Regions from separate parts of the Paenibacillus sp. FSL L8-0663 genome, predicted to be linked through region 2. Evidence: riboswitches for the same ligand, from Rfam matches in the RefSeq annotation. Region 2 holds a riboswitch; the other holds the start of a gene.

Region 1 (3,417 bases), 3.9 Mb from region 2:
CTTCGGGGATTGGGCTTCGCATACGATTGAACATGCATTATCTGCTGTATATGATATTCCTCATGCTGGCGGTCTGGCGATCCTATTCCCCAACTGGATGAGACATACGGTGGATCAGGATGCTGCACGCATGAAACGGCTGATGCTCAGTATGTTTGACTTAGACACCGTAGGTAAAACAGATAGAGAAATCGCCTTGGAAGGTATTGACCGTCTTAGTGCATTCTGGACAAGTCTCGGTGCCCCTTCCACCCTGGCCGATTACAATATTAATGATGAGCAATTGGAAAAAATCGCAAACATTGCAGCCCGTGAAATGGAATACGGAGGCTTCGGTAACTATAAAAAGCTTAATCAAGGAGATATTTTAGCTATTTTGCGCGCATCGTTATAACATTTAAAAAGGGAGTGTCCTCAAGCCTGTGATGGCTGAGGGCACTCCCTTTTGGAATTTATGAATTAACCGTTTGTCCCTTTTCTTCTACTTGAATAGCTGCCCCTACACTGGCACCTGCAAGAATGCCCTTTTTCTTATTAGGATACAGAGAATCCATATAGGTTCGGGTTTCTGCAACTACGATTCCCGATAAGCCAAGCAGTGCAATCAGATTCGGGAAAGCCATCATTGCGTTAAAGATATCTGCCAGCAGCCAAATGGCTTCCAACTTGATGAACGCACCTCCTGCCACAAGTGCGATGAACAAATAACGGTATGGTTTAATCCATTTGACACCCAGTAAATATTCAACACAACGTTCCCCGTAGTAATTCCAGCCCAGTATCGTTGTGAATGCAAATAAAATAAGGCTAATCGTCACGAGTTCTGCACCAGCCGGAAAGGCACTGGAAAACGCATGCTGGGTCATCAGACCTCCATCGTCATTTCCACTCCATATTCCCGTAACCAGCAACGTAAATCCCGTCAGATTACAAATAATCATCGTATCGATAAATACGCCTGTCATGGATATCAACCCTTGTTCTGCAGGCCATTTCGTCTTAGCAGCAGCTGCTGCAATTGGCGCACTTCCCAAACCGGCTTCATTAGCAAAAATACCTCTGGCAACTCCACTTCGCATCGCCAACATAATCGTCGCTCCGGCAAATCCACCCGTTGCAGATGTGGTCGAGAAGGCCCCTTGTAATACTAAAGCAATCGCATGAGGAAGCTCTCCTGCAAACTTAATGAGTACAATTAAGCAAACTACGATATAGAGCCCCGACATGAATGGAACAATCTTTGTGGATACCTTGGCAATACTTTTGAGTCCTCCAATCGTAACAACAGCAGTTAACACGGAAATAATGATCGCTGTAACTACCGTTGGCACTCCAAAGCTACTTTCCGTCGAAGAAACGATAGCCTTTACTTGCGGAAAAGTACCGATTCCAAATAGGGCTACAAGAACACCAGAAAAGGCAAACAACATCGCCAGCGGCTTGAAACGGCGGCCAAGTCCGTTTTCAATATAATACATCGGACCACCCGAAAATTGTCCGTTCCGGTCTTTAACACGGTATTTAACGGATAATAATCCTTCCGCATATTTGGTTGCCATCCCGAAAAAAGCTGCAACCAGCATCCAGAATAATGAACCGGGCCCACCCAGCTTGATCGCTGTCGCCACGCCAACAATACTTCCTGTACCTACAGTAGCTGCCAGTGCCGTACTCAATGCACCGAAGCTGCTTACATCTCCGCTACCTTCGTCCGGCGCTTTACCAATTAGCTTGAGCGCCAAAGGCAATCGAATAACCTGAAGCAGCTTCAAGCGGATCGTTAGCCACAACCCCGTGCCCATCACGAGAATAAGAAGCGGCGCTCCCCATATCCAGCTGTCAATCGTTTCTAACACATGTACCAAATTCATTTTCAACCCGCTCCTCCAACATATTAGAAAACAAAAAAGAGTCAAATCAGCTGATTCGACTCCTGGAGAGGTTAAAGGCACGAAAAAATACAACCATCTTGTGCAGGTTTCTACCTCTAATAGCTCATAAAAAAGCCTAGGGTATTCCCTGTCACAGGTTATTCGCGTCTCTGTCCTTTTGCCTGAGAGTTTAAGCAGATGTTCTCTGCGGTGCACCTTCGGCGCCCAATTAAGGGTCTCTCCAGAGTTCTGTCCGTTTACGGTCCCCGCTTGTGGCTGTAACCAGCCTAAGCACCTGAGAGTTTTGCCCCTTCGGTCGGAACCTTCGTTCCATCTCCCGCAAACATCAACCAGACATATGAAATTTTTATTCATTATACAGAAAACTTTCAGCTTATTACAAGTGAAAAGTTTGTGAAGCCCTCTGAAATATTATTATTGAGTCTATCAAAAAAGCGGGTACAGCAGATCGCATCCTTAGGATGTCCTCTGCTATACCCGCCCGAGATGATATGGAATTACAATTCTTCACCATTGGTTGCTATCACATTTTTATACCAATTAAAAGAGTCTTTTTTGGAGCGTTTGAGCGTTCCGTTACCGTCATCATCCAGATCAACGTAAATAAATCCGTAGCGCTTGGACATTTCGGAAGTAGACATGCTCACAAGGTCGATAGGGCCCCAGCTGGTGTAACCAATCAGATCAACACCGTCGGCAATCGCTTCCTTCATTTGGGCAATATGCTGACGCAAGTAATCAATGCGATATGTGTCATGCACAGAGCCATCTTCCTCCACCTTATCATATGCACCCAAGCCATTTTCCACGATGAACAGAGGCTTTTGATAGCGATCATAAAACGTATTCAGTGTAACACGCAGGCCGATCGGATCGATCTGCCATCCCCAGTCGGAGGACTGCAGATACGGATTTTTCACGCCGCCAATCAGGTTTCCTGCTGCTTTCTCGCCTTCTGGACCTGCCGATACGGTCAAGGTCATGTAGTAGCTAAATGAGATAAAATCAACTGTATTATTTTTCAAAATTTCGTCATCGCCGGGTTCTGTCTGGATCACAATATTATTTTCTTCAAAATAACGATTCATATAGTTGGAATATTCCCCACGGGCATGCACATCCGTAAAGAATAGGTTCATCTGATTTTCATGCTGGGCTTTCAGTATATCCGCTGGGTTACACGTATGTGGATAGCTTTCTATACGTGCCAACATACAGCCGATCTGAGCACCCGGGATGATCTCATGTCCCCGTTTGGTTGCCAGTGCACTAGCTACAAATTGATGATGCAATGCTTGATATATCGCTTGCTGTTTGTTTTCTACACGGTCAATAACCACACCGCCACCGGTGAACGGACTCATGGTCATTACATTGATTTCATTAAAGGTCAGCCAGTATTTTACTTTATCCTTATAGCGTGTAAACACCGTTTCGGCATAATTGACGTAATGCTGTATGACTTCACGACCCAGCCAGCCATTATACTTCTGAGTCAGACCTAGCGGTGTTTCATAATGTGACA
Region 2 (3,417 bases):
GCGCACACCCTTGGTAATGCCGAAAGATTGATCTGCGGCTACAATGTCGGTAGCATTCACGTCACCAAGCGCATTATAACGGAAACGAACGCCAAAGTTGGTCGCCAGCCAATCGGAGCTTGTTAATCCTTGCATCGCCGGTGATGCAGCCTCTTCTGCAGTCATGCCTTTGGCTGGATTAGTATAGGCTCCACGACGGTAGCCATTCATAACTTCGGAGGAATCCCAACGGTTTTTGTTACGGTCCGCATTATAATGATCGGAGATGAAGAAGACGCTCCCCCCGTTATTCACGTATTGCAGCAGGGCAGCCTGCTCGGATGCCTTAAAGGCAACATTCGCTTCACCAATAATGAACACATCATATTGGCGCAACTTGTCATATGTTATGGCCTGCTCTCCATAAGTAAAAGGAATGGGACGATTCAATTGGTCTACCGTAAAGCCTACATTACGCAGTCCATTGGCAAAGTCGGAGAAGGCGCCTTCAATGACCCAATCTGCTGCACCAGCGGTCTGTGCGTGCGTATTATCGAACAGCACCTTTTTGCCTTTTCCATCCGGCAGTGTAGTACCGGGTTGACCCGGGTTGCCAGGTTCAGGTTCGCCAGGTTCACCTGGTTCCCCCGGCTCGCTTCCGCTCACCAGTTCAACAGCGCTCGGGCTTTTGACTCCACCAAAATTATTGTAGGCGCCGAGTGTACCCGTCACACGAATTTTGCTGCCGATCAGCTCAGGATGGCCTGATAGCCCATATTGCCCTCTGTACGCTGAAGTCAGCTGTACATCCAATAGATTAGACGTATTACGTTCATTTGCCTGGTCGGCAATCAGTACGTTAAAATCATTCGCGAACGGAGAAGAAAAGTTAGCCGTTTTCGATCCGGTAGCATGTCCGACGATGTAGCCTTCCACCGTCACCGTACCTCCACTGCTTTGGCCCTGAAGTGCTTCGGCTACTGTCAATGCTCCCTCTGCCTTGACCTGACCGAATGGAACGAAGATCCCGATCAGCAGTGATGCGATCGCTGCTAGATGCAGCATCCCTTTTAAGCGTGAACCTGTTAACCGCAAGCCTTTTACCATACGTCAATATCCCTCCTATGATTTCCATAAATGTACTTGTCCTCTATCAGATTAGCCGCCAATCTTCTAATTCCTTCCTGATTTCATCCATAATTATGTAAACTTTAATCTTTTTTATTGGAAATGCACCTGTTTCAGGATTTTGCAAAATTCGATTCCAGTCGCTCCAAAGCGCAATATCTAGACGAACTAGGCCATTTCGATCTATATATTGTTCATTGGAAGTCGCTTATTGGATTTTTGCAAAATCCTCGTTTATGTAAAAATTGAACCCTGTGATTGACACCGAGCACGTCATACATTACGCTAAGAAAGACATGTAGAACGGTATACGCGAATGAAGATGACGGGAGAGTCTGTCCAGGAGGCTTACACTCTGGCGGCACCGAAGGAGCAAGACGCCAGCACCCGGCTGGCGGATAATCTCTCAGGTCCATGTATCGTCATCTGACGCAACTCTGGAGAGAGCGCAAGCCACCCAAGGGGTAAGGCGGTAAGAACACCGCACGAAACTCTCAGGTAACGAGGACAGAGATAAGGGAAACTTCCTTATCCTGTCCTTTTTTGTGCTCACATTGTGCGTCAGCATTAGGAACCGTCATAACCGCGCAAAGACGCGGAAATACCATATAGTATGGTATTAGAACATACAGGGGGCCACACCATGCGTTTCAAAGATGTATTTTCTATTATCGGCCCGGCCATGACCGGACCTTCCAGTTCACACACCGCAGGCGCGGTGCGACTCGCACGCGTTGCCCGGCACTGGCTCGGGGCGCAGCCTGACCGTGCCCGTATGACACTGTACGGCTCCTTTGCCGATACGTATAAAGGACACGGTACGGATCTGGCGCTCATCGCAGGACTGCTTAATTACGATACGGACGATCACCGGATTCCAGATGCCGAGCAATGGGCCGAGCAAGCCGGGATGACCGTGGAATTCGCCGTCAGTGGACTCCCCGCTCCTCATCCGAACACCGTCCGTTTCGAGTTGTGGAAGGGCGAGGATCAGCGCACACTGCTGGGCTCCTCCATCGGCGGCGGCAGCATCCATGTCCAGCAACTCAACGAATTCCGGGTCAATCTGACCGGGGAGCTGCCTACGCTGGTGCTTCTCCACTCGGATAAGCCCGGTACATTGGGCGCAATAACTTCAGCGCTGGGCGCGGCCCACATTAACATTGCCTATATGCACGTAGATCGCAAAGGCCGGGATGGTGAAGCACTCACCGCCATTGAAACGGACAGTTCTGCTCCAGCTGAACTGATTGCGGAACTGCGTTCTTTACCTCATATGTATGAAATTAAGATGATTAATTTGAAAAAAGGAGCTGAATCCGATGCGGTTTAGCCATCTGCATGAGATCAGCGCTTTATGCGCTGAAGAATCCACCACGATTGGCCGCTTGATGATTCAAGAGCAGGTACAAGAAACGAATACAACGGAGGAAGAAATCTTTCGCCAAATGTCTGATTATTATGAAATCATGAAGGAAGCCGTTCATCGCGGTCAGACACAAGACACCGTATCCCGCAGTGGATTGACGGGCGGCGACGGCAAGCGCCTGGCCGAGTATCTGCGGTCAGGGGAGACCTGCTCCGGTGATGCCTCCGCGCTCGCCATGGCTTATGCCCTCTCCGTGTCGGAGGTTAATGCATCCATGGGTCGCATTGTCGCCACTCCTACCGCAGGCTCATGTGGGGTTATCCCTGGTGTGTTCATCAGTGCGCAGGAACGGTTCGGCTGGGATGATGAGCATATGGTGAACGGCCTATTCGCCGCTGGAGCCATTGGCTACGTGATCGCCAACAACTCCTTCATTTCTGGCGCGGAGGGAGGCTGTCAGGCTGAGATTGGCTCAGCTATCGGGATGGCCGCTGGCGCTATGGTCGAGCTACGCGGTGGTACGCCTGAACAGGCTGTTCACGCCGTGGGCCTCGCTCTTAAGAACACGCTCGGCCTGATTTGCGACCCCGTCGCCGGACTCGTGGAGATTCCGTGCATCGTGCGCAACGGCCTGGGAGCCGTGACTGCGCTTGCCGCAGCGGACATGGCTTTGGCGGGTGTGCGCAGCGCTATTCCGTCTGACGAAGTCATTGACGTGATGCTTGAAGTCGGCAGCGCGATGCCGTCGAAGCACCGCGAGACCGCCAAAGGCGGCTTGGCTCAGACGCCGACTGGCAAGCGTTTGACCGAATCACTTACACGCAACGCATCAATCAAGAAGAATAAGTCGTAATTTCTAAGCTTTAAACCAATTACTTTTCCTCTATAAAACAAGGCGACTACCTCTCCCCTACATTGTCCTAGGGAAAGAGAATTCGCCC

Evidence for each region. A riboswitch is a leader RNA that binds a small molecule or an ion and turns the genes downstream of it on or off. The one in region 2 is predicted to bind glycine.
Region 1: linked by a shared signal. The riboswitch ahead of MKY75_RS19105 (alanine/glycine:cation symporter family protein) and the one ahead of sdaAB (L-serine ammonia-lyase, iron-sulfur-dependent subunit beta) in region 2 are both predicted to bind glycine.

The regions. Positions count from the first base shown of each region.
Region 1 is NZ_JBBOYM010000001.1:4,346,424-4,349,840, forward strand. Features, by position in the region: gene MKY75_RS19100 (iron-containing alcohol dehydrogenase) at 1-394, shown strand, start outside; gene MKY75_RS19105 (alanine/glycine:cation symporter family protein) at 453-1,871, opposite strand; glycine riboswitch at 2,032-2,126, opposite strand; glycine riboswitch at 2,135-2,221, opposite strand; gene MKY75_RS19110 (glycoside hydrolase family 1 protein) at 2,390-3,417, opposite strand, start outside.
Region 2 is NZ_JBBOYM010000001.1:423,333-426,749, reverse strand. Features, by position in the region: gene MKY75_RS01895 (DUF6359 domain-containing protein) at 1-1,086, opposite strand, end outside; glycine riboswitch at 1,424-1,539, shown strand; gene sdaAB (L-serine ammonia-lyase, iron-sulfur-dependent subunit beta) at 1,751-2,440, shown strand; gene sdaAA (L-serine ammonia-lyase, iron-sulfur-dependent, subunit alpha) at 2,430-3,329, shown strand.